Regions from separate parts of the Alteromonas sp. DYW1 genome, predicted to be linked through region 2. Evidence: predicted binding sites of a transcription regulator. Region 2 holds the regulator's gene; the other holds the start of a gene.

Region 1 (15,178 bases), 330 kb from region 2:
CGCGCGAACGCAAATCTTAGCGAAATGTAAACTCGCTCAACAAAAAGTCGATAGTCTGGATGCGAGCATTGCACAGTACGAAGAGCATGCGCGTAAAGCAGTCGACACCGACCGTCAACTGGCCTTGGATTGTGCGCAGAAAGTCTCTGATCTAAAAGCTGAACGTGAAGCCGAACAGAGCTATCTCGACCAATTTAAGAAATCGGAAACTCAGCTTGCCCAAAACATCTCACAAGCAAAAGCTAATTTACGCCGCTTGGAGCAACAGGTCGATATGGTGAAAGCCACTGAGTCAGTGCAAAAAGCGCAGGTCGCGGTTTCTTCAAGACACATGGGTGCGAACAGCAAAATGAAAACGGCGACCGAGTCATTGCAACGTATCCAAGAGCGTCAAACCTTGCGTAATGCTGAGCTAGAGGCGGCAGAAGAACTGGCGAGTAGTGAATCTTCCGACGACTTAGAAAAGCGCCTTGCAGCTGCCGGTATCAAGGGCGGGCAAAGCTCAGCAGATGATGAGTTAAGCCGTATTCTTGGCCAATAGAGGCTGCTATGAATTTGTGGGGTAAAGTCCGCAAAGTAATGCTGCAATACTTCGCCGAGGCGCGCTGGTATACCATCGCCTTGGTGTTAGTATTTTATGCCATCAGTAGTTGGTGCCTACTCTATTTGGCTGACGAAACGGCGCTGTTAAGTGCGCATGATTTCATTTACTGGTTAGCCGTAACTGGCTCTACTGTGGGTTATGGCGATTATTCGCCGGTGACACCTGCGGGCAAAATGATCGTCGCCTTCTACATCATTCCTTTAGGATTAAGTATTTTTGCGATGGTTGTGGGCCGCATTGCAAGTTGGGTTTCGCGCCAATGGCAAAAAGGAGTATTAGGTTTGAAAAGTCTCAACGTTCAGGATCACATTCTGGTTATCGGTTGGAACGACAACCGAACCTTACAATTACTCAAATTGTTGCTGCAAGAGCGCGCCGACTCAAGCGATGCGCCTGATATCGTGTTATGTGTAAGAGCCGAGGTTAATAATCCGTTGCCCGGCGAAATCGAGTTTGTCAAAGTAGCGTCGTTTAATAACGATGAAATGGATCGTGCCGGTGTCGCAAATGCGAAAACGATCATTATCGACAACCCTTTAGATGACGTGACGATGACCACCGCACTGTATTGTGCTCAGCGTAATCCCAATGCGCATTTGGTTGCCTATTTTCACGATGAAAACCTGTCTAAGCTGTTAGAAAAGCATTGCCCAAATGTAGAGTGCACCCCTAGCGTGGCAGTGGAAATGCTCGCAAAGTCAGCGTTTGATCCTGGCTCCAGTGTATTGCATCACGATTTATTGGATGTACAGGAAGGCCAAGCCCAGTACTCAGTCACCGTACCAAGCAGCGTGACCGAACTCTCATTAGAAGCTATATTCATTAACCTGAAAAGGCAATACGAAGCGATTTTCATTGGTTATGCGCCGCAAGGCGACTATCGCCAAATGCGCGTTAATCCCGTTCTAAGCGAGTCAGTATCCGGCGGCGATAAGCTGTTTTATATTGCGGAAAAACGGATTGCGTCAGTGGATTGGCAACGGCTAGTTACTGAGGGTTAACGCATGTTTAAGAAATGGTTCTCAAAACCTGAGGCGAACACGCCCAAAGCCCCTGAAATTATGGGCTTATACTTGGGTGGGTCATTTGAACTAGACGCATTAAAACTGCGCCTGCTGGTGCCGCAGCTGATGATCGAAAACCCTGCCAGCAAGCATATCATCCAAGCGGTTGGCGAAGTCGAACTGGATAGCGGTGGCAAAATGCTGCGCTTTTACACTGATGACGACGCATTTTTGCAAGTAGTATTAGACGGTGGTGATACGGAAGCTCACATCACTGATGTCAAACTTTGGTACTTCTACGATACGCAAACCATTGGTAATGACCAACAGTGGCAAGAAACGCTAGCAAACGGTATTTCACAGCCCCAATATAGTCTAGACGATACAACATTTACCCGCGTTTGGAACGCCGTCGGCGAAGAATCGCCGCCAGTCGCCTTCACAGAAACAACCTATGAAGAAGATGGTGATACGAGCCAAACCGATCAGTTTATGATGCTATATGAAAGAGAAATTGATACCGACACATTCGAGTCGCTGTTGATTGCGGGTGAAGAAAAAATCATTAATCACAATGCCGACCGATGCTTAGTACGCAGCACGGGCTTCGATATTCAACCTGCAGATATCAAAATAAACGGCTAGCAAAACTGGCCTTGCGTTTTTGAATTGATAGTATGGCTGTAAGGAAACCCTCGGCACAAATACAGGGGTTGTTTTGTCCGTATGTGGACAGGCAAGATGACCAATCGATTCTGAAATAACTAAGTTTGTTGCAACACTTTGCAGCATGCAAAAAGAAGGAAACCACTATGGACGCACTCTACGCATCAATCGCAAACCTCGACTCCTTTGCGGTGTATTTCGCTATCAGCATCGTATTTTTATTTATCTTTAAGATTATTTACGCGTTTGTGACACCACATGATGAATGGCACTTAGTCAAAGAACAGCGCAGTGTAGCCGCAGCCATTGGATTCGGTGGTGCGATGGTTGGCTTTGCGATTGCACTGGGCGGCGCCGTTGCCAATTCGCAGTCATTAATCGATTTTGGTGTTTGGGGCGTCGTTGCCATTATCGCGCAAGCGCTGGCATTCGCCGTGTTACGGTTTACTTTCATGCCCAAGATTGCGGAGCGCATCAACAATGATGAAGTTTCTGCAGGGGTTATGTTAGCCGCAGTATCAATTGCCGTCGGCTTACTCAATGCTGCCTGCATGACGTACTAAGGAGGGCTTATGTCGACACGTAAACGCTCTGCCAGCATTAACTTGCATCGTATGCGCAAAATGTTTGCGCTGAAACCTGTGGCTGTCGGTGTTGCCTCGATTTTTCTAACCGCCTGCGGCGATCGTCAGGAAGGGATTATCTATACATCCTTGGACGAATGCATCAATGATAATCCTGCGTCAGCTGCTGATGTATGTCGTGCAGCCTATGAAGAAGCATTAGCCGAAGCTGAACGTACAGGGCCTAAATTCGCCACTGAAAATGATTGTGAATACGAATTTGGCATGAATCAATGCCGCTATGTGGATACCAATCAGGGTTCATTTTTTATGCCTTTTATGGCGGGCTACATGGTCAGCGAATTGCTGTCGCCAAAGAAACGCTATTACACCCAGCCGATGTATACCTCTTTCTCGCGTTATTCGCCATTTCGAGGCCGTTGGGCAATGGCCGATGGTTACGTATTTGATGGTGATATTCGCACTAATCGCTATCGCGTGCGCGAGTCTACCTTTGAGAAAAAGCCTACTGTTTCGCGTACCATTAAGCGTGGAGGTTTTGGTAGCACCGTAAGGGCTAAATCCAGTTGGGGAAGTTCCTCGCGTAAAGGCAGCTGGGGCGGCTAATTTGCTACGCATTCCAATCGCTGAGCGCCCCCATTGGCGCCAGCGCGCTGCTGAGTTTGGCTTTCATTTCCATACCATGTATGGCGAACCCTATTGGGACGAAAGCGCCTATTACCAGTTTACCCTTGCGCAAATTGAAACGGACATAGAAGATCCGACAGCGCAGCTACACCAAATGTGCTTAGCTGCTGTTGACACTGTGGTCAGTGATGATGAATGGTTACGCAAATTCCAGATCCCCGAGAACTTTTGGGATGCGGTACGTGATTCTTGGGCTATCAAACAGCCCTCGCTCTACTCCAGATTAGATCTGGTTTACGATGGGAAAAGTCCAGCAAAATTGCTCGAAAATAATGCGGATACACCTACATCGCTATATGAATCCGGTTTTTGGCAGTGGCTGTGGTTAGAGGACAATGTACAAACAGGCAGACTGCCCCGCCGGTGTGATCAGTTCAACTCACTACAAGAGCGCCTGATCCAGCAACTGCGTATTATTGCTCACTATTATCAATGTGAACATATGCATTTTAGTTGCTGCAAAGATACCGCTGAAGATCGTGGTACCGTACAATATTTGCAGGACTGTGCCAGCGATGCCGGACTGGATAATAGCTTTGTCTATATCGAAGACATTGGACTTGCAGAGGATCATGCCGGCGAACCGATTTTCTCCGATTTAGACGATGCTGCGATAGATTGTTGCTTCAAACTCTACCCATGGGAATTTATGCTGCGCGAAGAGTTTGCGGCCTCACTAATACAAGCGAAAACACGGTGGGTCGAGCCGCTGTGGAAATCCATACTCTCCAATAAAGCACTTTTACCACTGCTTTGGCAGCTTTACCCTAATCATCCCAACTTATTGCCAGCGTATTTCAGTGCAGATTGGCAACAGCTAAGCCCTGCAGAGAAGCAATCTCGCTGGGTGAAAAAGCCAATATTCTCGCGCGAAGGTGCAAACATCAGTGTTATTGAAGGGAACGCATCACTGCTCAGTACTGACGGTCCCTACGGTGAAGAAGGTTTTATTATGCAGGCCCACCATGCACTGCCGCGCTATGGCGATAACTATACTTTGGTTGGTTCCTGGCTGGTGAATGACCAACCTGCTGGTATCTCAGTGCGTGAGGATACGTCACCCATTACGCAAGACCTGTCGCGCTACATGCCGCATGTTATTTTGGGGTGATCCGCAGCGCCCTAAACAGCCTAACTACGCTCGTTTGGCTCTCCGGTCCGTGCAATTGAACGACTTATTGTTGCGTCTGTTATCTAAAAGTAACACCGGGTAAATTTTTCAGTCTGCATTGTAAAGTTGTTACCTAACAACCTTTTTAACGCTTATAGAAATCAACTTTATCTTTTAAATTCAAACGCTTAACCATTGGCATAGTAATCGCATCATTCTCTGTGAATTTTTAACGGAGGAAAAAATTATGAAACGCACATTACTTGCATTGTCAATTGCTGGTTTATTCACTGTTGCTGCACAGGCTAATCACCACAATTCAGCCATGGACAAAGACTCAAGTACTACCAATGCATGGCAGGATACTGCAATGGATGCTTGGATTGACGGAAAAGCAGAGGCGACTTTGCTATTTAACGGCAATCTAAATTCGTTCGATATTAATACCGACGTAAAAGATGGTGTAGTAACACTGACAGGTAAAGTAGATAGTTCTGTCGATATGAAACTTGCCGAAGAACTCGTTAACGGCATCGACGGAGTCGAGGAAGTAGACAATCAGCTTGTGGTTGTAGCACCAGAAAAAGAAACGTCGAACGATGGCTCGATGCAGGGTTTAACGGATGCTAAAATCGCAACCGTTATCAAAACGCGTCTGTTATTTGATACCGACATTTCAGGTACCGATATCGATGTGGATGTGAACGACGGTAAAGTCATGCTGAAGGGCACAGTGGATTCATCCGCTGAGAAAGACCTAGTGATCCAAATTGCAGAGAATGCCGCCGATGTCCGTTCCGTCTCAGCTGAGATTGCCATCGAAGAAGCAGAATCATAACGTTTTGGGCTAGCGCTGCTTGAATTGGCTAACCCGTAAGCAAAACTAAAAAGAGCGCTGTTGCGCTCTTTTTTTATTGTGCATTGCGAATGATGGCACGCACCTGGGCCTTTACTACATCCCTAATCAAAGCGATATGCTGGGATTCAATTTGCTTAATCTGCAACCCTCGCAACAATGACTCTCGTGCAACTAAAAACGCCAAAACCTGACCAAATACCGCATGGCATTGGATCTTAACTCGGTCACTATCCGCAGCCTGACCGGTGCATAAAGCCCAAAGCTGATGCTTTAGTGCTTGTGCATGACAGTAATAACGCTGATAGAAAATATCGTATGCCGAAGTTGGCGTGGCGTGCTCGCGCATTATAAATTGTGACCAACGAATGTTGTCATCTCCCTGCAGAAACAACTCACAGAATGAATCAATCAAGCTAAGAAAAACCATTTCGGCTTGTTGCGGTTCTAGCGTGTCAACTTGCTCTATTGCGTGCGCCAAAGGTGGACCAATTTCTTGCCAAATATTATCAACAATATAGTGCATGCAAGCATCATAGAGCCCGCGTTTGCTGCGAAAGTAGTATGGAATAGAGGCGATATTCGCGTTTGCTTGTTCCGCAACATGTCGCGTTGTCGCCTTTAATCCAAACTGTCCGAATTGGTCAATGCCGGCTTCCAATAATGCAACCGCAGTTTGGCTAGTCAGAATGTCAGACCCAATCACAGAGGGAGGAATAATCATACATACTTCTCAATTTTAAACATTAAGCTGTAGAGCACAGGCACAACCCCTAAGGTTAACAAGGTGCCGACCGCCAAACCAAATGCGATTGCACCGGACATGGCATAAAACAGAGCATCTTGGCCGACAATTAGCGGCATTAAACCTAAGATGGTCGTTGCCGTTGACATGATAATCGGGCGTAATCGTCGCACGCTGGCACTGATAATCGCGTCAAAGCGTTGCTCTTTTTGCGTTGCATCGTCTAATTCGGCAATTTCGCTATCAATCCGGTCAATCAAAACTATTGCATTATTGATAATAATGCCCGCTAACGCGTAGAGTCCTAAGATCACCATAAAGCCAAAATTACCTTGCAGGACGTGCAAACCGATTGCCGCGCCAATGATTATTAGTGGAATTGTGGTAACAATAATCAAGGTTCTACGAAACGACTTAAACTGACCAATCAGAAGCACCAGAATAATCGCGACACATAATGGCAAATTCTTATTCAAAGACGCCTGAGAGTCCTTCGAATCCTGGATAACACCATCATATTCAATAGTGTAACCGAAAGGTAAAGCGGCACGGATAGTCGTGATTTTTTGCTCCAGCAGAGGCACCATATCTTCTGCATTCATCAGCGCGTTTTTGGCTTCAATCGTCACGGTTCGAAACATGTTTTCCCGCGCAATCCGGGCGAATCCTGTTTCATAATCCAGCGTCGCCACCTGCATTAACGGAATGTTGCGTTCCAAGCCTGAGGAAAAAACAGTAGCTGTGGCCAAACGATCGAGATTAAAACGCTCAGATTCAGGCGCGCGTATAATGATCGGCAGAATATCATCCCCCTCCCGAAATTCACTAACCACTAGACCGCTAAAGTAACTTTGCAGCGACTGTGCAATATCTTGGGAACTCACTCCTGCACGGCGCGCTTGCTGCTGATTGACATTAATACGGATTTGCGTAACGCGGTTTTCCCAATTATTACGAATGTCATATATCCCGTCTATTTCGCTGATAAGCTGTTCAATTTGACGTGCAGTATCAAACAAATATTCCGCATCTGGCCCCTTAATTTGTAGCTCGATCTTACTGGAGTCAGACGGACCCAAAAACATTTTGGTAACCTTTGCCATGGCCTCTGGATACTGCTGGGCAAACATCTCGCGTAATGCATCGATAGTAGGCTGAGCATGTCGGCGGTCGCCAACATCTAGCATAAAAAATGCTTTGTGTGGTTCGGTATCAATGGGGGTCAAAGAGAGAACAAACCGCGGCCCACCAAAGCCACCATAAGCGACTTGTTGCTGAATATGCGGGAAGCGCTCCTTATCATCTAAATCTTCCATCACACGTTGCATCACACTAGTGGTTTCGCGCATCGAACTACCGGCCGGCAGATCTAAGTAAATAAGAACTTGAGAGCGATCCGAGTCTGGAAAAAACTTCACAGGGACCAGTGATAACGCATAGCCGCCGAGGATAAATAAACCAAACATGCCAACCAAAAATAGTCCTCGGAAGCGCAATATTATGCTCAAAATTTTCTCATAAGCCGGATTTAATTGCTCAAAAACAGCATCTATTCTGCGGCGTATAGCACTAACGTCTTGCTCACTTTTAATTTTGACGAAGTGATAGCATAGCAGTGGAGTTACGGTTAAAGATAAGAACCAACTGACCAACAACGAAATCAAAATCACAAGAGAAACTGAGCGGGTATACTCGCCAGATGCACTCTCCGCGAGCATTAATGGTAAAAATACCAGAATGGTCGTTAAGGAGGAGGTTAACAACGGGATTGCTAACGTTCTGCCCGCTTCTGCGAGGGCTTGCTCGCGACTTTCACCGTCTTCTAAACGGCGCTTAAAGTCTTCAGCCACCACGATGCCGTTATCCACTAATACCCCAAGGGCGATAATCAGGGTTGCCAGTGACATGCGTTCCAATGCCATTCCACTGAATGCCATGACCGACATAGTGACCAAGATCACCGAAGGCACGATGGAGCCAACGATCAATCCCGTACGCAACCCGAGAAACAGGATCACCACTGCTGACACAATACTTAATGTTTGAATGACATTAAGACTGACCCCATTTACCGCAGCTTCAACCACATCCGCTTGGCGCGTTATGGTGTCCAAAGTAAAGCCCGCTGGGATCGACGCCTGCAAATCAGCAAGTAATGCCTCTACTTTTGGGGTGTAGCTCAATACATCCGCATTATCGTTCTTCGCAATCGCAAAAACGACGGCGGGCTGGCCCCGATAGAATGCAGTGCGAACTGGCGGATCAACCTGTTTTCGCGCTACCTTGGCAATGTCTTTGAGCTGAATAGACTGCTCCAACCCAGGTACCACGATTAAAGTATCTTCTATATCTTTAATGGTACTGTAATTACCCGTGGGTTGCAGAGTCAAATTAGTCCCATTGGCATCGATAGCCCCACCAGGACTAATGATGTTTTGTTGCTGTAAGGCTTGTAAGATCAAATTCGGCGCAATGCCTAGCTGAGCGAGCTTCGAGTTGGTAACTTCAATCACCATTTGCTCAGGTTGAACACCTAAAATGTCAACCCGTTTAGTACCTTCAAGGGTAAACAAAAAATCTCGCACGTGCTGAGCAACGTCAAACTGCTCCCCCCAGCTGATCCCCTCACTAGCCGTCATAGCAACGGTTAAGATCGCCACATCACCAAAACTATCATTGATGCGAGGGGCTGAAGCACCTTGGGGTAATTGATTGACTACTAAATCAATCTCTTGACGTAAATCATCCCATATCTGATCCAGCTCAGTGTATCGATCTTCAATTTGCACATGAATTATCGATTGACCAACGAGAGACACAGAGCGTATCTCTTTCACTTCTGGCAAATTCTGGATGGCCTCTTCTAGCGTTTTGGTGATCAGTAATTCAACCCGTTGTGCTGGAAACCCCTCCAACTGAGTGGTTACAACCGCTTCACGAACAGTAATCTTGGGATCTTCTTGGGCCGGCAAATTAAAATAACTAAACACGCCAAATAACATCAGCGCGACAACCACCGCAATTAAGAGCCGGTTATAACGTAAGCCTAACTGAGAAATATTCATCATTGACGCCAAATTCTATTGATTAATAGTTTGCGGATAAGCATCGGTGATGTGCACTTGCTGTCCATCATGCAAAAAATCCAAACCAACACGCACGATCTGCGCGATCGGTTCACGTGGGGTAAAAATCGCCATATCGTCACGCATACTCTTCACGTCAACCGCCACCTGCCGCACCCTAGTTTTGCCCGATGTCCGCTCAATCGCTAGTACGTAATGACTATTATTAGAGTCAGCTGCAATGGCAGATAAGGGGGCTTGTAAAGCGTCCTCTGGGATTGTTAAATCCTTCAGCGAAAACTCAACTTCAGCAGACATACCCGGTTGCAGGGATTGCCCGAGAGTCTCATCACTTAGCGCGATCGTAACTGGGAATGCATTAGCTCGTTGTGCCTGTTTACCCTTCTCAAAGACAATACCGCTTAATGACTGACGTTGCTGATTAAGCAAAACATTGACTTGCACATGATCCCCCTTTTGCACTTGGTTGATCATTGATTCGGGCACTAATACTGCCACTTCTAAAGCATCAGACCCTTGAATAGTCAACACTGGCACATTCGGCGAAATCTGCTGTGAAGGCTCGACATGACGTTGTGCTACGCTGCCCGCATAGGGCGCTATTAATTGAGTATCGGCAAGGTCCTCTTGAGCAATTTCTAGGCGTGTTTGAGCGACACGCACTTGATCCGCGACTGATTGAAACCGTGATGCGGCGAGATCAACCTCAGCTTGGGATACAGCGCCAGAACTGACTAACTGTTGTTTTCGTTTAAAGTCTAATTCAGCCTCAGTCAAACGCGCTTTTGCTTCAGATAATTGACCTTGTTGCTGCTGCACCGCGAGTTCGAACACTTTATCTTCAATCTGAGCGAGTACATCACCACGGGCAAACGTTTCACCTAAATTAACTTGAACACTATCTACTACCCCGGGGATCTCAAAACTCAGCACGCTCTGATCAACCGGTTGCAATACACCTGACAAGGTACGCGACACTTGCTGTGTCGAGTTCATTGGCTGATAGGCGAGAACGGAACGAATGATAGGCTCGTGTTGCGGTGCTTGAGAACAGCCCAATAGAAGCACAAGCACACTTGAGAAAGTAGCAATTTGGCGATAGTTCATGTGGTTCTCCAATGTCAATTGACGAGCATCATAACAGATATAATCAACCGATTAAATCATTTGATTTAATCGGTTGATTATATCTGTAACCGTTTCGTTATGAGGCTTCTACCAGCAAAGCAAACTACCTGACTAAAACTGTGTGAAATTTTCCCAAACTCGGTTATGCAGAACGCCTGTCTTATTCGGCAGAAGCACTTGTCGACGCTCGGTACTGACTAACTATACTAGTTAGTTTTTCTCCGCCTTTGGCACCAAAATCGAGCGTCCTGATGGGGAACGGGATCAGTATATCGTGCTCTTTAAGGACACGATTAATGGTTACGATCGCTTGATGACGCGCGTGCATGTAGCTCTCATCCCCCGGATATTCCAGCCAGAACCAAACCACTAGGTCGATACTGCTCGCACCGAATCCAGTCGCATAAACCGCTGTCTCATCCTGCTTACTAACAAAGTCTAGTTGATTAATTGCTAGAGTGATCACTTCAGCCGCGTGCTCTATATCATCAGCATAGGAAATTCCCACCGGGATTTCTAAACGGCGGATCCCGCGCTTTGAGTAATTAGTGAGAATATTGCGGAATAGGATCTTATTGGGAACAATCTCAACTTGACCAAAGAAGGTCTCAACCAAGGTATTACGCAGATTGATGGCACGTACCTTCCCGAATACACCATCAGCTTCAATAACATCATCAATTTGAAATGGCTTACGAATACCCATCGCGATCCCTGCAATTAAGTTTTCGGTCATATCTTGAAATGCGAAACCGATGGCCAAGCCAACGATCCCAGCACCGGCCAACAACGATGTAACCGTGCCAGTTAACCCCACAAACTCTAATGCGATGAATAAACCAACAATGACCACGGCGACCTTAGTAATCGCGGTGAATAAGTCCGCGATTTGGCGCGATTCAATACTCCGTCGCAGCAGCTGCTGCACAACCCTACCTATAATCCGCGAGAGTAGCCCGAAAATAATGGCGATAATAATTGCAACGGCGATATTCGGTAAGTGCTTGATCCCAAGCTCTGCCCACGTCTGAAGTTTTTCCTGAATTAATGACCAAAATCGGTCAAATGCGGTGATATCCATATGCGCTATTCCGTGTCAGCAATTAATTCGACGACGTCGATGAACTCAACCTCTGCGCTGGCCAACTGCTTTGCCTGCCCTAAACGCGCGAGTAGTGAATAAATGAGCACTTGAGGTTGCTTTTTATATTGTGTCTTTTGCCCGTCAGTAACACTTGATAAAGGCTGTGCGACTGGCTGGCAACCCGACATGTTGCATTGCAAATCTGATGGTACTTGGCGATTTATCGAAATAACGGTCGTTTTCTCTGGGTTGTCCACTTGGAGCGTGTCAGTATCCAACACAACAAACGCGTCGTAGCCACGCTCAACAGCAATTTCTGCAGCATGCTCAAGCATTTGCTGATAAATACTTTCCTGTGCAGCGGTTCGTGTCGTGGCGTAAGTAATTCTATGGGTATTGTTAGTCAGTTGTATTGCACTTAAACCCTGCGGCGGTGCTGTAGGAGTCACGGCTGAGGGCTGAACGTTCCGCGCACAGCCGAGAGCGAACATTAGCCCCAAACAACAAACGAAAACCATACTCTCACTTACCTGACAAAATTTCATAAGTTATTCCTCCTGATTCGCAGCGCGACATAATGCCGCATAGCGATCTGCTATATCGTTTTTATCTGCTGCATGCATGGTTCTAGACTGAACTTGTTGGAACAGGTGGTCGCCTTGCTGGAAAACAATGGCTTTTTGCTGTTGATTACTGCATTGCATTGCAACCGTAGATAAGCTCTCAAGCATGGCAATAACCACACTTGGATGCTCTAAACACGCCTGTCGGATCTGGTCGCAGGCACTGGCTACAGCGCCTTCGAAGTCAATAACTTTGCGCTGTACACGCACAATATCATCAGCATCTTTAATAACTGCGTGCGGAAACTCACAATGACTTAATAAACACATGGCGCTACTGAGTCGGTGCAAACAAGTTATTGCGGTCAGTGGGTCGTTGATGCCCGGTGAGAGTGCCCGTAACGCTAGCTCAACCATTTGCATTATCGCAAACTCGGGGTCCTGTAACGGTGTACGCGTTCGACCAATCAAGATATACCGATGCAAAGTGTGTGCTAGGTCACACTTTTCTGCACTGCGAACAGTACCAATGACTTCGCCTTTAACCACGTACGTACCAGGTTTAACCGTTAACTCCAAGCCTGCATCTGCATGCTGCAGTGCAGACATTAAAGACTCTGTTTGAATAAGCTGAATATACCCATCGTCTTTTGCCAGCAACGCTTGACTGTGGGTACAGGCGCCCCAATCGACGGGTTGAGAGGATGATGCCTGCGGCTGACTCAGATACGGAAACATATTATGAAGGTCGCAAGCCAACGTGTGCCAGCATTGCTCTATCACATTGTCAGCTTGAATTGAGGTGGCAACATGGTGAATGAGAAATACTAGGGTGAATACACAGATAGCTGCTAAAAATAAGGCCACGCTGATACCCAAACCAGGAATAAAAGGTGCGACTTCACTTGCATTTACAAAGCGAATTAGCGCTAAGCAGTAAGCAAATGTAGCAAGGAAAATCCCCAACGACAGCTTGGTCTTTTGGTTCTGCATGAACGTCCGCAGCAAGCGCGGTCCAAACTGTGATGAAGCTAAGGTCAACGTAACAACAATCATAGAAAATGCGATACTAGTCACAGTAATGATTGCACTGGCGATAGTTGCTAAAACTGTTCGAGCACCCTCTGCCTCAATCTCATAAAGTACTGCAAGTGGCCAATCAGAATGAGTCGGCAAAAACGAATCCAACCAATGTGTCACCCCCAGCAAAACAAAAGAGATAAGCAAGCAGATCAGGGGGATGAACCAAAAGCTGGTGTAAGCTGCATCGAACCACTTTGCCAGTTTTGGCTTCCAGTAACCCAGCATAAGAAAATCCTCTATATTTACTCACTCACGTTGATGATTTGCGTAAAGCTAACTCATACTCAAACCCACTAACCCGCTTTACAAATCTCCGATGCAGCCTTTAATACCAGTGAACCGTCTGTATGTTCTATTAGGTAGGCGGGATAGTGTTTATCAGCATCACGCGTCACCTCAGCGCCGTTTAGCACCTTGGTGACCCGTTTGGTGTATTTACGGCGAATGTAACCTTCGCCGCTACCATTGCCCCATGGCCATTTAACTTTAGTGTTAATTGCATAGTGGCGCATATACTTAAGACCTAATCGGCTCCATTTCTGCACGATATTCTTCGGCCAGCGCTTCCTTCTCCGATTCGTTCAGTACTCGGCCTGCTTTTTGGAAAAATTCTTTTTCTTCCTCATTTAAATGATGCTCGACTTTTTCCTTTAACTGCTTGAACGTTTTTAACCACACCGGACTACTCATGTCTGTTTCGTCTAGTGACTCGATTAACTCGTCTATTTCGTGGTGTTCAGCAATACCGTGGCGCGACGCTGCAATGGTTTTATCGTCGTCCATTAGCGGTTTGTAGAAATAGCGTTCTTCGGCAATTTCATGTTGCTTCAACTCTTTTTTTAAGACGTCAAAGTAATCCTTACGCGCTTCTGTCGCACCACTGGTTTGGACCAAAATTTTCAGTAATAGACGCTGACGTTCATGATCTTGACGGATTGCTTCAAAAATTTGCATAGTACCTCCTAGTTCAAATTACTTAAGTACCTGCGAGATTTATGCCAGCACTCCATGCCCGCATATTGTTGATTTAACTAGCTTTATTTTACATTAGAAGTCAAGGAGTGAATATGGCCTGTAGTTTTTACAGGCTACACTGAGTATTTTGCTCAATAACCTTGGGCAACGATGGCATCTGCGAGGCGACGAAATCCTGCGACATTAGCGCCACGTACATAATCAATGGTTTTGTCATTTAGACTGGAGGGCATGCCATCACTCATACATTGTTTATGAATATGCGCCATTACGGCCTTTAGCTTCCCTTCTAATTCTGCAAAAGACAATTGATGAAATTGCGCATTTTGCCCCATCTCAAAACCCGACATTGCGACGCCGCCAGCATTGGATGCCTTGCCTGGCGCATACAAAACCTCTGAGGCACGCACGAGTCGCTCGGCGTCCGCTGTCAACGGCATATTAGCACCTTCGACTAAATATATCAGTCCATTATCAAGTAATTGCTGAATGTCTTTTTCATCGACCTCATTTTGCGTCGCACATGGCAGCGCAACATCACAGGTGAATTGCCATGGCTTCTGTTTTGCTAACCATTCACCCACTCCGGATTCTGCAAGTTGCAGCAGTGGATTATCTCCGTCACTGTTATCTAGTAGTGTCTGAATGTTCGCAGCATCCAAGCCTTTGTCAGCATATAACGTCCCCTTGCTGTTTGATAACGTTTGTACCAGCGCACCACTAGCGATGGCTTTTTGCGCAGCGTATAGGGCAACATTCCCAGCCCCTGAAACATTTACTGTCATATTAGCCAACTTCTTATCCTGCTCAGCCAGCATGCACTCAAGAAAGAACACCACGCCATAGCCGGTTGCCTCAAGACGCACGTGACTTCCCCCAAAGGCCAAATCTTTACCGGTGATGGTACCGACAAATTCATTGGACAAGCGTCGATATTGGCCAAATAAGAATCCAATCTCGCGCTGTCCCACATTAATATCACCGGCAGGAACGTCAGTCTGT
Region 2 (15,178 bases):
ATGACAAGGCTCGCTGATGCGCGCAAGTCCGTTGCCATGACGGGAGCTCCACGTAACTTAGACCCGCCTTTGGAAACCGCGCTGTTGCCTTCAAGCGCAATATCGGCCCCCATACGGTGCAGTTCTGGCACGTGCATAAAGCGATTCTCGAAAATGGTTTCAGTGATTACGCCAGTGCCTTGTGCAATACAATTTAAAGTAACAAATTGTGCTTGCATATCTGTCGGGAAACCAGGATGTGGAGCGGTTTTAAGGTTGACTGCTTTGGGCTGTTTCCCAGCCATGTCTAACTCGATCCAATCCGATCCAGTGGTAATGGTCGCACCCGCTTGCTCAAGTTTATCGATGACGGCATCTAATGTTTCTGGAGCTGCGTTAGTGCAACGCACTTTACCGCCGCTCGCAGCAGCTGCGACCAGGAACGTACCGGTTTCAATGCGATCCGGTAATACCCGATGCGTGCCTCCATGCAACTGCTCGACACCTTGGATACGAATATTGTCGCTACCAGCGCCTTCAATTTTGGCACCCATGCGGTTTAAACAGACCGCAAGATCGACAATTTCTGGCTCTCTGGCGGCATTTTCCAAGATGGTTTCACCGTCGGCTAGTGCAGCAGCCATCATCAAATTCTCAGTGGCTCCAACACTGACAATATCCATAAAAATCCGCGCCCCTTTTAAACGGCCATCAACGTGGGCGCGAATATAACCTTCTTCAACCGCGATTTGCGCTCCCATTTTCTCAAGGCCAGCCAGATGCAGGTTGACCGGTCGCGCACCTATTGCACAACCACCAGGGAGAGATACATTTGCTTTTCCATGTTTTGCCAACAACGGGCCTAATACCAAAATGGAGGCGCGCATTGTGCGCACGAGTTCATAGGACGCGGTGATCGACGTTAATGTGCTTGCATTTAATACGACGCGATCATTTTCTTGCTCAACAGTGACCCCCAATTCGGCGAGCAACGCTAAACTTGTGTTGATATCTCGCAAATTCGGTACGTTAGTGAAAGTACACGGTTGGTCTGTCAATAAGCAAGTAATAAGCAGCGGCAGTGCGGCATTTTTGGCGCCAGATATAACGACCTCCCCGTGTAATGGAGGACTTTTTTTAATAACCAATTTATCCATTGAAACTCTATTCTAACGTGGCATATTGAACAAACGTTCACGTTGCCATTGTTGGGTGTTGAAAGTTTTAATTGTCACAGCATGCAAGGTGCCATCAGCAATTAGTTCTTTCAACGGGGCATAAACATATTGTTGTTTTTTTACTCGGCTAAGCTCGTCAAACACATCGCCAATAGCAATCACTTTGATATGTGAACCTTCACTTTGCACGTGGACTTCAGAAAGGTTGAGTGCTTCTTTTAATAAAAGTTCGATTTCTTCGTTCGTCATGCGTTCTCTACAAACTAAATAACATGAGCGCTATTCTAACGGTAAAAGAGGGGAGGCGTCGCTGATTTTTGCAAGATTTAGCAATTCTTTGGGAGGATCCAACAATTTCGCTGCAATTCCTGCTTTTTTGGCGTCACGAATGAGGTTTAACAACCATGCCAAACCCGCACTGTCGATCCGCTCTACTTGAGCCAAAGCGATAGTGATAGCAGTTTGTTGTTGTAACTGTAGTAACGTTTCCTTGCTAGCGCTCTGCCACCAATCTTTATTGAGCGTATACATGGTTAAGTCACCCGAAATCTGCAAGGTGCTACCACCTTGCAGCGTTACTGAATATGGAGTCATGAACTAGCTTTCTTTCGGCTGTAAAACAATTGGCTTATCAATGGTATCACGCATAATGGCAATGACTCTTTCGATCCCATCTTGGCGTAAAATTGATTCGAATTCACTGCGTTTGCTGGAAATCAGGCTAATCCCTTCGGCTACCATATCGTAAGCCCGCCATTCGTCTGATTTTTTATTTTTACGTACCATAAATGCCACTTTAATATCGGGACGCTCGTCATCCTTTATCAGCGCACGCACAGTAACTGTTTTCTTATCGTCCCATTCACCAGACGGTTCAAACAAAACCTCTTGGTCATCATAATAGCCCATCGCAATTGCATAGCTGGTGATTAAATATTCACGGAATACTTGCACATATTCACCTAGCTTATCTTCTGGTACCGAGCGGAAATGTTTGCCGAGCACCATAAATGCGGCAAATTTGTAGTCAATGTAAGGGAGTAATTCTTCTTCCATAACTGTACGCAGTTTCTCAGGATCTTGTTTAATGTCCTGCTGTTCGCGCTTTATCCGATCAAAGGTTTTAGAGGCTACATCTTTTACCATTGCGTACGGATCAGTCGCTTCGACGTTGGCGAGAGCACTGGCAGACAATAAAAAGCTCGCTGAGAGGATCCCTATCAACCAATTTTTCACAATATTTACTCCTAGGTTACTTGTTATTCACTGTCTCGACTAAAAAGGAACTGACCAATTAGGTCTTCGAGTACCAGTGCTGATTTGGTATCTTCGATGAAATCACCGTCACTCAAGTTTTCAATATCGCCGAATGAAAACCCAGGTTGCAGGCCAACATACTGTTCGCCCAGTAATCCAGACGTTAATATTGCCACTGACGTTGTTTCTGGGAAATTGTTGTAATCTTTGCTAATTGTAAGGGTCACAACTGGGGTAAAGTCTTCAGCGTCCAAAGTAATTGACTCTACGCGTCCAACCGTTACGCCACCCACCTTAACTGCTGAGCGTTCTTTAAGCCCGCCGATATTATCAAACTTGGCTTTTAGAATGTAGGTTTCACCATTCGCTTGCATGCCTTGATTGGCAACCTTCAGCCCCAACAATAACAATGCGGCAATCGTCAACAAGACGAACATTCCCACTAATAATTCTGTTTTGCGCGTTGTCATTTTTTCTCCTACTCAATGCCAAACATGAGTGCAGTTAATACAAAATCCAAGCCTAGAACGGCGAGTGAACTAAAAACTACGGTTTCTGTGGTCGCCTTACTGATACCTTCAGAGGTAGGCACTGCATCATAACCTTTAAATATCGCAATCCAAGTAACCACCAAGGCAAACACCACACTTTTGATAATTCCATTGACTACGTCGGCTTCCCATTCGACAGTTGCTTGCATGATTGACCAATAGCTGCCGGCATCGACCCCTAACCAGTCAACGCCAACTAAGTGACCTCCAAGGATCCCGACAGCACTGAAGATTACCGCGAGCATTGGCATCGCGATAACGCCTGCCCAAAAGCGCGGGGCTACCACTCGACGTAAGGGGTCAACCGCCATCATTTCCAGGCTACTTAGTTGCTCCGTTGCTTTCATCAAACCGATTTCTGCGGTTAATGCAGAACCTGCACGCCCTGCAAACAATAGTGCAGTCACTACCGGTCCTAATTCGCGTAATAACGACAGCGCAACCATGGGGCCAAGACTACCTTCAGCTCCATAGTCGACCAGAATGGTATAACCTTGCAACGCCATAACCATTCCAATGAACAAGCCTGACACGATGATAATTAACAGAGACTGAACACCAACCACATAGACTTGTTGGATAGTAAGGCGGATATTCTTAAATTGTGGAAACGCAAAAATGGCACCAAATAGCATTAACCCAGCGCGTCCAGAGGCGCTAATTTTAGCTAGGGTATTATGCCCTATATCGGCAATCCAATTTATCATGCTTGTTCACCAAATAGCTGGGATTCCAGACTTTGCGCTTTAAAATGGAACGGAACCGGACCATCGGCATTGCCTTGTAAAAATTGTTGTACCAGAGCTGATTCGCTGTGTTGAATTTCTGCCGGTGTACCTTCACCAATTATTCGTTGCTCGGCTAGAATATAGACGTAATCGGCAATCGTTAGCACCTCAGTTACGTCGTGGGTAACCACGATACTGGTAACGCCTAAAGAATCGTTTAATGCACGAATTAGCTTCACTAAAACCCCCATTGAAATAGGATCTTGACCGGCAAAAGGTTCATCAAACATGATTAATTTTGGATCCAGCGCAATGGCTCGCGCTAGCGCCGCTCGACGGGCCATACCGCCGGAAAGTTCGGCTGGCATCAAATGCGCCGCGCCCCGCAAACCAACGGCTTGCAATTTTAGTGCGACTAAGGTTTCAATCACTGATTCGGCAAGATTGGTGTGTTCGCGTAAGGGAAAAGCGACATTGTCAAAAACTGAAATATTGGTGAATAAGGCGCCACTTTGAAATAGCATGCTCATATCACGACGTAACTCAAATAACTTAGAGCGGGATAAGCTGTGCACGTTTTTACCATCAAACTCAACAGTGCCAGTGTCAGGTGTTAATTGACCACCGATTAGTTTGAGCAGTGTAGTTTTACCGATACCACTGGGTCCCATCACTGCGGTTATTTTTCCGCGCGGAACTTGCAACGAGATACCATCATAAATCGTTCGATTGCCACGCGAGAAGGTCATATTGTTAATTGAAACTAAATTATCCATGCCTGCCTTGTAAAGTATGGCGTTAGTTGAGAACGATTTGTCGAATCGACGATGTTGCGACATTTTAACGGTTTTCAAGTGTTTCGAGCAAAGTTAAAAAGTAACAACTTATATCCAAATATTTCGAAACATGCCCTCCACAACTCAGGTGTGAAAGCATATGCTGAGCCAACCTCGCCAGATTATACCCCTACTGACCGCAGAAAGTGGCAAAGAGTTGCGCAAGATGGAAAAAAATTAATCCAAGTCAGAGCTGTGCACTAGGCAGCTGATTAAATTTTTGCGATCATGCCGCCCAATCATACCGGAACAGACAGTGCTTCATGTTTAGTAGTATAGTCATTTTTATCATCGGAATCGCAATCTTAAGCTGGGCAGCTGACCGCTTTGTTTATGGCGCCTCCGCATTGGCGCGTAACAGCGGCGTATCTCCGATGATGATTGGCCTTACGATTGTGGCAATGGGCTCTTCCGCGCCGGAGATCGTGGTTTCAATCATCGCGTCGCTCAATGATAATCGCAATACTGCGGTCGGCAACGCCTTGGGCTCGAATATTACCAATATTGCTTTAGTTCTTGGGATTACCGCTTTAATTAAGCCGCTGGTGGTTAGTTCATTAACCGTTAAGCGCGAGATGCCCATTCTACTGATTATTTGCGCGATTGCATCTTGGTTTATTTATGACCAAACGCTCAGTCGAGCAGAGGGTATCGCCTTAACGGTTGGCTTGATTTTAGTCTTGATTGGCATGGCATTTCTGTCAATAACTACCGAAAAGAATGATCCTATTCATCACGAAACTGACGATGAAATTCCGAAGGGAGTGCCGAATTTACATGCGTGGTTGTGGGTGCTGCTTGGCATGACATTGTTACCCGCAAGTGCGCACTTTATTATTGCTTCCGCTACCGAGATTGCGACTTATTTAGGCGTTAGTGAACTGGTGATTGGACTTACCGTGATTGCTTTGGGAACCAGTTTGCCAGAACTGGCTGCGAGTATTGCTGGGGTTATGAAGAATGAACATGATCTGGCGTTAGGTAACGTCGTGGGGTCGAACATGTTTAACTTACTTGGAGTATTAGCCATGCCTGCCTTAATCACGCCAGGCATCATCGAAGCTCAGGCCGCGGAACGTGACATTTTTGTTATGTTAGGCCTCACTGTGCTCTTAATCGTGTATAGTTTTGATTTGCGCGGTCGTCGTCGCATCAATCGATACGAAGCGTTTTCACTGGTTGCCGCGTTTTTTGTCTATCAGTGGGTACTTTTTGGATAAGCCATGACAGATTTTATTGCGTCCGGTAAACGGGTTGTAGAGATTGAACAGCGTGAGCTCACCGCATTGGGAGAGCGCATCAATGGCGATTTTGCCAAAGCTTGTGAGCTTTGTTTAGGATGTACGGGCAAGGTAGTGGTCAGTGGTATGGGCAAGTCTGGTCATATTGGCCATAAAATAGCCGCGACCTTGGCGAGCACTGGGACGCCCGCGTTTTTCATGCACCCAGGTGAAGCTAATCATGGCGATCTGGGGATGTTAGCCGCAAATGATGTGCTTTTGGCTATTTCTAATTCTGGTGAATCAGCTGAGCTATTAAGTATCTTGCCAGTGGTCAAACGCTTAAAAATCCCCATTATCGCAATGACAAATAGTCGGGATAGCAACTTGGCCAAGCATGCCGACGTGATGCTTGATATCCATGTCAACGAAGAGGCCTGCTCTCTCGGTCTAGCGCCTACGACTAGTACTACGGTAACACTTGTGATGGGAGATGCGCTGGCGGTTGCTTTACTCGATGCGAAAGGTTTTACGTCAGATGATTTTGCATTGTCACATCCCGGCGGCAGTTTAGGGCGCAAATTACTGCTTAAAGTCAGTGATATTATGTTGGCGGGAAGCCAGTTACCGTTAGTTGATCCTGCGCAAAGTATCTCGGCGGCGTTATTAGAAATTTCGCAAAAAGGGTTGGGAATGACTGGGGTGCAGGACGCACAGGGTAGTCTAGTAGGCATATTCACTGATGGCGATTTGCGTCGCATCTTGGATGCCCGTATTGATATCCACGCCACGCCCGTTGGCGAGGTTATGACCAAAGACGGAGTCACGGTTGCCCCAGGAACACTGGCTGTGAACGCTTTAAACTTAATGGAACAGTATAAGATCAGTGCTATGTTTGCGGTGGACAGCGAACGAAAGCCAGTCGGTGCCTTTAACATGCACATGCTGCTAATGGCTGGAGTATTGTAATGAAGCAAATTGAAACCTTGTACGGTACGCTGCCAAGTGACGTTTACACGGCACTCAGTCAAGTGCGATTGTTAGTCTGTGATATCGACGGGGTGTTTTCGGATGGGCGTATCTATCTGGGCAATCAAGGCGAAGAACTGAAAGCCTTCCATACCCGCGATGGTTTTGGCTTTAAAGCATTGCAACGGATAGGCATTAGAACTGCGGTAATTACTGGGCGCGAGTCGAGAATCGTGGCCCAGCGGATGCAGGCATTAAACACCAATTTTATTGTGCAAGGGCAAGAGAACAAAGCGCAGGCACTACAAGAAATCCTTGAGGTGACAAATTTCACTGCAGAGCAAGTCGCTGCAATCGGTGATGACGTACCAGATTTAGGGATGTTTGCACTCAGTGCGGTGCCGATTGCGGTTGCGGATGCTCATCCACTAGTTACCCAGCAAGCGCGCTGGACAACATCTGCTCGCGGTGGTTTTGGCGCGGTGCGAGAAGTTTGCGATGTGCTCTTGCAAATTCATGGACAACTGGATAATTTTACCGGAGCTAGCGTGTGAATCGGCTTGGATATAGTATCTCGGCGTTGTTTATCCTTGCCCTAGCTACCTACATCCCAACGTGGTTAAAGGAAGATTCAGTGACCACGGTAGAAAATGAAGAAGACGCTTATAAACCGACCTATCAAGCAAAAAACTTACGCAGTGCAATCTACGATGAATCGGGTAAGCTTAGCCACCGCATATTTGCCCAACAAATGGAGCACTTCGAACAGCTTGGTTTTGTTTACTTTAAGCAACCACAATATACCATTTACATGGACGATGAGGATACGCCCTGGCAGGTAACGGCTGAAGAAGGCACCTTGTATGACGACAATCGCATTCAACTTGAACGAAATGTGACCATTCGGAGTCTGAATGACGAGGAATTCGTAAAAACTATTGCAACGGAGTTCCTTCAAATAGACTTAACGACTAAAATAATGACATCTGATCAAGCAGTCACCATCATTGGTGAGGATTACCAAATACAGAGCGATGGATTGAATGCGGATCTCACGAATAAGACTTATGAATTACAACAGCATGTCCAGACTGTATATTCACCCACGAACAAGGCCCTCTAGTATGCTGCGTAACCTTTTTAATAGCATTAGTCAGACCCCGATTTTTACAGCCGTTTATCGTAGTATTTTGATTCTCGGCTACGGCGTGTTTGCTACATTCGTGTGGGCAGGGCAGTCTGACTTTAGTCAACCAATCAAAGTGGATGCAAAAAGCCAGTTTGTCGATGGTAAAAATAAAACCTCTATTTTTAAGGATGATGTTCATATTACCCAGGGGTCGATGGAAATTCATGCGGATGAGGTTGAAGTTATTGCCACAGAAGGTGAAGGTCGCGAAATATTTATCGCACGTGGGCGCCCCGCAATGTACGCGCAAAATATGGATGATGGCAGTCGAGTAACGGCGCAGGCGAATTCAATTACTTATGCTGTATCGTCACGCGCCATTACCTTAGATGGTTCAGCACAGTTGGTGCGCGACAGCAGTATGGTACAAGGTGATTTGATCCAATTTGATATGGAGAAAGAGCAGCTACTTGCGCAAAGCAATGATAACGATGAAGAGCGCCGGGTTACCACCGTATTTCGCCCAGAAACGTTTAAAGATCTGCAAGACGACGAGCCAGAAGAAGAGCAACCGCAACAGGAAGAGCCGCGATAATGGCTACGCTGATCGCGCAGAACTTAGCGAAATCTTATAAGTCCAGACAAGTTGTTAGAGACGTTAGTCTCAGCGTTGATAGCGGTCAAATCGTCGGCCTGCTGGGGCCTAACGGTGCCGGTAAAACAACCACGTTTTATATGATTGTGGGGCTAGTGCCATTGGATCATGGGCGGATTTATATTGACCAATCTGAACTCACTTTGTTGCCCATGCATGAGCGGGCGCGTCAAGGTATCGGCTATTTACCGCAAGAAGCATCGATTTTCCGTAAATTAACGGTGCTCGAAAATATCATGGCTATTTTGCAGACTCGCAAAGAATTAACCACTATTCAGCGGGAGCAAGAGGCAGATGCATTGCTCGACGAATTTAATATTAATCATATTCGCAACAGTCTTGGAATGAGCTTGTCGGGGGGGGAGAGACGCCGAGTTGAAATTGCCAGAGCTCTGGCCGCCAACCCACAATTTATCTTGCTTGATGAACCGTTTGCTGGAGTTGATCCTATCTCGGTCAACGACATTAAAAAAATTATTCAGCACCTGTGCGAGCGCGGTATCGGTGTTTTGATAACTGACCATAACGTCCGTGAAACCCTTGATGTTTGTGAGAAAGCGTACATTGTTAGTCATGGAGAGTTAATCGCTGCAGGTACGGCAGACGAGGTTTTAGCAAATCAAAAAGTGAGAGATGTATACCTCGGCGAGCAATTCAGGCTATAGTTAACCTAACGATAATAATTTGTGCAAAGCAGAGTTCGTCAACACATGGTGTGGGAAGTAAAGAGCAATAAATGAAGCCCTCGTTACAGCTTAAATTCAGTCAACAACTTACGATGACGCCGCAGTTGCAGCAAGCAATCAAACTGCTGCAGTTATCGACGCTCGACTTACAAACCGAAATCCAAGAGGCGCTTGATTCTAATCCATTACTCGAGTTAGAAGAGGTTCACGAGCCAGACAGCAACAGTGATCTGCAGACCAATAGTAAGGAAAAGGAAGAGCCAACGGCGAATTCCAGTGATGATTCACTTGAAAGTGGTGATGCGCTTGAAAAGGCCGATTTGCCGGATGAGTTGCCCATCGATAGTACTTGGGATGAATACTACAGTGCTTCATCGGCACCAGCACCAATGTCTTCAAGTAGTGATGATGACCAGGTTTTTCAGGGGGAAACCACCGACAATATACAGGACCATTTGCTGTGGCAGATGGACTTGACTCCTTTTAGCGAAGTCGATCGCGCCATCGCCATTGCAATCATCGATTCGATTGACGAATCAGGTTATTTAACCTGCACAGTTGAAGATATTCTCGCCAGTGTGAATGATGACGTAACGGACGAGCAGGTTGAAGAAGATGAAGTCTTGTGTGTGCTGAAACGCATTCAAATGTTTGATCCTATCGGCTCTGGCTCTCGCACACCGCAGGAATGCTTGTTAGTCCAACTTAACCAGTTTGCGCCTGACACTCCTTGGGTAGCAGAAGCCAAGCAAATTCTCATCGAATTTTCTGATCTGTTAAGCAGTAAAGACTATCGAACTTTGATGCGCAAAAGCAGACTAAAGGAAGAAGAGCTAAGAGAGGCACTACGCTTATTGCAAACGCTTAATCCGCGTCCAGGCAGTGCGCTGATTACGAAGGAGCCAGAATACGTTATTCCGGATGTATCAGTCAGTAAGAAAAATGGTCGCTGGAATGTCGAGCTAAATCCAGACAGTTTGCCTAAACTAAGTATAAACCAGCAATATGCTGCCATGAGTCGCAACGCGCGCAACAGCAGCGATTCGCAATTTATTCGTTCGCATATGCAAGAAGCTAAGTGGTTCATAAAGAGTTTAGAAAGCCGCAATGAAACATTATTAAAGGTGGCTAACTGTATCGTGCAGCAGCAAATTGGCTTTTTTGAGCATGGGCCAGAAATGATGAAACCCATGGTGTTAAATGACGTGGCTGAAATGGTAGATATGCATGAGTCAACCATTTCACGGGTAACAACGCAAAAATATATGCACACCCCGCGCGGCATTTTTGAACTGAAATACTTTTTTTCTAGTCACGTTGCGACTGACGGGGGTGGCGAATGCTCCTCTACGGCGATACGTGCATTAATTAAGAAGCTGGTGGCAGCCGAAAAACCGAGCAAGCCACTGAGTGATAGCAAGATTGCTCAATTGTTGGCGGACCAAGGTATACAAGTGGCCCGTCGGACAATAGCAAAATACCGTGAATCGCTCGCGATTCCCCCGTCCAATCAACGTAAGAGTTTACTCTAATAGCTCGAACAAGAAGGAAGACGATATATGCAAATTAACTTAACTGGTCACCACGTTGATATTACCGATTCGCTCCGCAATTACGTCGACACCAAATTTTCAAAGTTGGAACGACATTTTGACCATATTTCCAACGTGCACGTGATATTAAATGTGGAAAAGTTAAATCAAAAGGCTGAAGCAACTGTGCATCTGAGTGGTGCGGAGATATTTGCATCATCGGAAGATACTGATATGTATGCAGCGATTGATAGCATGATAGATAAGCTTGATCGTCAGGTTATCCGGCATAAGGAAAAGCTGAAAAAGCATTAAAGCGGTCCTCTCCATCTTGGAGATTTGGAGTTTTTTAATAAACCATGAACCTACAAACAATATTAAGCACGAACCGCACGCAATGTGCGGTTCAGTGTAATAGCAAAAAACGAATTCTAGAAATCATTAGCCAACTCGCTGCGGACAATAATCCCGATATTGACCAAGATAAAGTTCTCGCTGCTCTCATGCAACGTGAACGCATGGGAAGCACTGGAATCGGCAATGGTATTGCTATCCCACATGGTCGCTTGTTGGGCTTGAGTAACGTTATGGCAATCGTAGTAACCAGTGAGCCTGCAATCGATTTTGACGCTATCGACGATAAACCCGTCGATATTTTCTTTGCTATTCTGGTGCCAGAAGATCAAGCTGACGGCCATTTGCAAACGTTGGCGAGCGTTGCTGGGAAGTTAGCAGACAAAGATCGGGTTAAATTAATCCGCAAAGCGCAAACAAGTGATGAAATCCTGCAAGCTTTGGCCTAATCTGTACACATTAATCTAAGGGAATTGATACGTTCACATGAAACTTATTATTGTCAGCGGTCGCAGTGGCTCAGGGAAATCAATTGCGCTACGTGCACTGGAAGATTTAGGTTACTATTGTGTTGATAATATACCCGTCAATCTACTCCCCACCCTGACACATGCCGTGGTCGATGAGTATGACCTTGTCGCGGTAAGCATTGATGTTCGCAACTTGCCAAAAGATCCCAATGAACTTGTAGAAATTCTTAATTATCTCCCTGACGCATGGGACATGAACGTCATCTATTTAGACGCCAGCGATGATGAGCTAGTTAAACGCTTCAGTGAAACCCGACGTTTACATCCACTGTCAAAGGAAAATCGTTCACTCTCAGACGCCATCATTGCCGAAAAACAGTTACTTGCTCCAATTGCTGAACGCGCTGATCTCTATCTGGACACTGACAAACTATCCGTCCATCAGCTAGCTGAATTGATCCGTGAGCGAGTGTTGGGAAAAAAGAGTTCTCGTTTGGTTTTGGTCTTCGAGAGTTTTGGCTTCAAATATGGTATTCCCAAAGATGCCGATTACGTTTTCGATGCCCGGTTTTTACCTAACCCCCATTGGGAGCCCGATCTTAAACACCTAACGGGCTTAGATTCACCGGTTGAACAGTTTTTAGGTTCGCAGCCGATTGTCACCAAATTTGTTTGGCAGATCCAGAACCTTATTTCGACGTGGTTACCGCATTTAGAGCGCAATAATCGTAGCTATGTGACAGTTGCGATTGGTTGTACTGGTGGTCAACATCGTTCGGTGTACGTAACTGAATGCTTAGCGCGGACCTTTCAAGATATTCATCCTGATGTGCAGATCCGCCATCGTGAGCTGAATCGGTAGAGGGATTTATGGCGCGTATTGAAGAGACTGTAACCATCGTCAACAAGTTAGGTTTGCATGCCCGCGCGGCGACTCAATTGGTGACCCTTGCGAATCAGTTCGACGCAACTATCACGCTTAATAAGGATGACAAAAGTGCGGATGCAAGTAGCGTACTTGGTTTAATGATGTTGGAAAGTCACCAAGGGGAATCCGTCAATATTATTTGTGAGGGGAGCGATGCCGATCAAGCATTTGCTGCAGTTAAGCAACTTATTGATGGTAAGTTTAATGAAGATGAGTAGTAACTCGCGGTAATTACTGATTAATTTACCCTCCTAACTTTGCTACTTTTGTTGATCTTGAACTATTCTTGTTCCTATGAGGTTCGGCGCTCCAATGGATTTGACCATGCGCAGTTTTAGGTTAGGTCATACAAAACTTTGGGGGCGTAGTCGTTCATTTAATGTTTGCCACTTTTAAGCTCGTTGCATTGTTCCGGCGTTTTTTTCTACTTAGCTTTTGTATTCTAGCTTGTTCGCTCAGCTTGACCGCTGCAGCGAAGCAGTTTTTCTTCGATGTGGATCGTTATTCGGTTAAATCCGGGCTGCCTGACAGCACTGTGTTCAGTATTGCCCGCGACCAACAAGGTTATCTTTGGCTAGGCACTCCGAACGGGCTTGCCCGATTTAATGGGCGAGTTTTTGATAATTTTTCAGCGGCGAACCCTCAAGGAACAGAGGTCGCTTCGCGTAATAACAGTAATATATTTATTGATAGTCAGCAGCGTCTGTGGGTCGGTACTTGGGGCCAAGGGGTGTTTGTTTATGATCAGCAGTTACGCCTGCAATTGCATTTATCTGACCAAGCATCTGAGGCCTTCAGACTTAATAGCAATTTAGTCCAAACCTTCTTTGAAGATTCGTCAGGCAATGTGTGGGTCGGTACCAATGGCGGTGGCGTGTCAGTTTTCCTACAAGAGACAAACCGCATTCAAACCTTTATGCACAGTGACAGCGACTCTCGTAGCCTCAGTCACAATCGTGTATGGCATATTACTCAAGACTCGGATGGATCCATATGGATTGCTACTGGCGCTGGGTTAGACCGCATTCAAACAGATAGTTTCAGCGTTATTCCCTTAAATAATTTGGTTGCACAGGACAGCCTACTGTTTCAACAGCGTATTCGACGCTTGTTGGTAACATCCGCTGGAGATATGTGGGTAGGTACCGAAAATGGTATTTGTAAGATGGCAAGTACCCGAGATAGTTGTATTACCATTAGCGGGTTTAATGCCGAAAATATCACCGATGTGCGCATAACTGCATTGATCGAGGGAGCTCAAGACCAATTATGGATCGGCACGTTATCCGGTTTGTACCTATATGACACGGCAGCGCAAGATTTTATTCCGTTAGTCAACGGGCAGCGGTTAGCGATACTTCCGCATGATGATATTAGAGACATTGTGTATGATACTAATGGTGTGCTGTGGATAGCATCGCGCCCATCAGGATTAATTAAAGTTAGCTTTATCGGTGACTCTATCACCGGTTTCACTGCTTATCAGGATGCACAGGGAGGCACCGCTGATATTGGGCGCGTACACGCGCTACTCGAAGATTCGTTGCAACAAGTGTGGATAGGATCGACTCAAGGCCTACTGCGACTTGACCGCGGCACGGATATCCCGCAAGTCGTTGACCCGGATATCGGGCTCGTGATTGCCATCATAGAAGATCAGCAAGGAGACTTGTGGGTTGGTAGTAATAAAGGTTTGTTCAGGAAACGCAGTCGAGAGAACGAATTTGTTAATATGCAGTCGTTGTTTCCCGATGCACAAAATTATTTAGTCGAATCATTATTACAATCTTCTGACGGGCTAGTATGGATAGGAACGTCCCATAATGGTCTTTTTGTCTATGATGGAAAGGAAATTAAACGTGTTGACCTGAGTGCGCTGTTGCCGCAATTTATGCAAGCAGCAATCGCTGCAATCGCCGAAGACCGACATCAGTTTATTAACGTTGCGGTTTTGGGGTACGGCGTTTTGCGCTTTCGTTTAGATAGCGAGCGACGACTAATTTTTCAGGCAGGCGATGAGGGGGACTTAAGTAGCAATAACATTGTTGATATGATCCGAGACACTCAGAACACTCTCTGGGTTGCAACCGATAATAAGCTCAATCAGCTTGATGATATATCCAACACCTTTCAATATTTCCCACAAGATCGCCGGATCCAAAATCTGGCGCTCAAAAAGGTATTAGCTGATGTAAATAACGCCATTTGGTTCAGCACTGCTAATGGTATCTATCAATTGAATCCACAACGCACTCAGCTCGAGCATTTCACTACCGATAATGGGCTGCATGGGGACCAATTTGTGATCAAGTCAGGTTTTGCAAGTGCCAATGGCGACTTATATTTTGGTGGGACGACAGGTTTCTCGAGGATCCGGACTGCATCTCTGCAAACTAAAATAGTCCCTTCTAGGATCACGATCAGTCACGTTTTTGTCGATGAAAAGGACGTTTTGTTTGCCTCTCAATTGGGGGCGCAAAAGCATGAGTATAAACATTCGACCAAAGATATAACATTCCAATTTGCAGACTTGAATTTACTTTCTAACATTGTCGCAAGCTACTCTTTTCGCTTGCTTGGACATAAAGACGAATGGTCAGTCCCGGCTGAACAATTCAGCGTTAGTTATGCCGGTCTGGGACCTGGCGAATATGAATTTCAAGTCATTAGTACAGGCAAAGGTATTCAACCTGCGCAGATGGCAAA

What was found. The regulator sigma-54, encoded in region 2, starts transcription at its own class of promoters, with help from an activator protein. The targets are predictions, from matches to a motif close to GTTGGCACGNNNNTNGNNT.
Region 1: AC121Z_RS04605 (BON domain-containing protein) is a predicted target of sigma-54. The motif match lies at 4,851-4,869, and genes of this name have one in related genera.

The regions. Positions count from the first base shown of each region.
Region 1 covers NZ_CM186038.1:1,033,090-1,048,267, reverse strand. The annotation lists gene AC121Z_RS04635 (PspA/IM30 family protein) at 1-541, shown strand, start outside; gene AC121Z_RS04630 (potassium channel family protein) at 550-1,605, shown strand; gene AC121Z_RS04625 (YjfK family protein) at 1,609-2,253, shown strand; gene AC121Z_RS04620 (DUF350 domain-containing protein) at 2,421-2,837, shown strand; gene AC121Z_RS04615 (DUF1190 domain-containing protein) at 2,847-3,464, shown strand; gene AC121Z_RS04610 (glutathionylspermidine synthase family protein) at 3,466-4,656, shown strand; gene AC121Z_RS04605 (BON domain-containing protein) at 4,904-5,494, shown strand; gene AC121Z_RS04600 (CerR family C-terminal domain-containing protein) at 5,568-6,236, opposite strand; gene AC121Z_RS04595 (efflux RND transporter permease subunit) at 6,233-9,325, opposite strand; gene AC121Z_RS04590 (efflux RND transporter periplasmic adaptor subunit) at 9,338-10,450, opposite strand; gene AC121Z_RS04585 (mechanosensitive ion channel family protein) at 10,632-11,552, opposite strand; gene AC121Z_RS04580 (CC0125/CC1285 family lipoprotein) at 11,558-12,100, opposite strand; gene AC121Z_RS04575 (DUF2254 domain-containing protein) at 12,104-13,426, opposite strand; gene AC121Z_RS04570 (HVA1 family protein) at 13,495-13,713, opposite strand; gene AC121Z_RS04565 (hemerythrin domain-containing protein) at 13,718-14,155, opposite strand; gene gdhA (NADP-specific glutamate dehydrogenase) at 14,308-15,178, opposite strand, start outside.
Region 2 covers NZ_CM186038.1:704,753-719,930, forward strand. The annotation lists gene murA (UDP-N-acetylglucosamine 1-carboxyvinyltransferase) at 1-1,136, opposite strand, end outside; gene AC121Z_RS03215 (BolA family protein) at 1,149-1,406, opposite strand; gene AC121Z_RS03220 (STAS domain-containing protein) at 1,437-1,751, opposite strand; gene AC121Z_RS03225 (MlaC/ttg2D family ABC transporter substrate-binding protein) at 1,755-2,372, opposite strand; gene mlaD (outer membrane lipid asymmetry maintenance protein MlaD) at 2,417-2,884, opposite strand; gene mlaE (lipid asymmetry maintenance ABC transporter permease subunit MlaE) at 2,893-3,672, opposite strand; gene AC121Z_RS03240 (ATP-binding cassette domain-containing protein) at 3,669-4,469, opposite strand; gene AC121Z_RS03245 (calcium/sodium antiporter) at 4,793-5,749, shown strand; gene AC121Z_RS03250 (KpsF/GutQ family sugar-phosphate isomerase) at 5,753-6,718, shown strand; gene kdsC (3-deoxy-manno-octulosonate-8-phosphatase KdsC) at 6,718-7,272, shown strand; gene lptC (LPS export ABC transporter periplasmic protein LptC) at 7,269-7,841, shown strand; gene lptA (lipopolysaccharide transport periplasmic protein LptA) at 7,843-8,442, shown strand; gene lptB (LPS export ABC transporter ATP-binding protein) at 8,442-9,167, shown strand; gene AC121Z_RS03275 (RNA polymerase factor sigma-54) at 9,239-10,720, shown strand; gene hpf (ribosome hibernation promoting factor) at 10,748-11,035, shown strand; gene ptsN (PTS IIA-like nitrogen regulatory protein PtsN) at 11,080-11,523, shown strand; gene rapZ (RNase adapter RapZ) at 11,561-12,406, shown strand; gene AC121Z_RS03295 (HPr family phosphocarrier protein) at 12,415-12,690, shown strand; gene AC121Z_RS03300 (sensor histidine kinase) at 12,852-15,178, shown strand, end outside.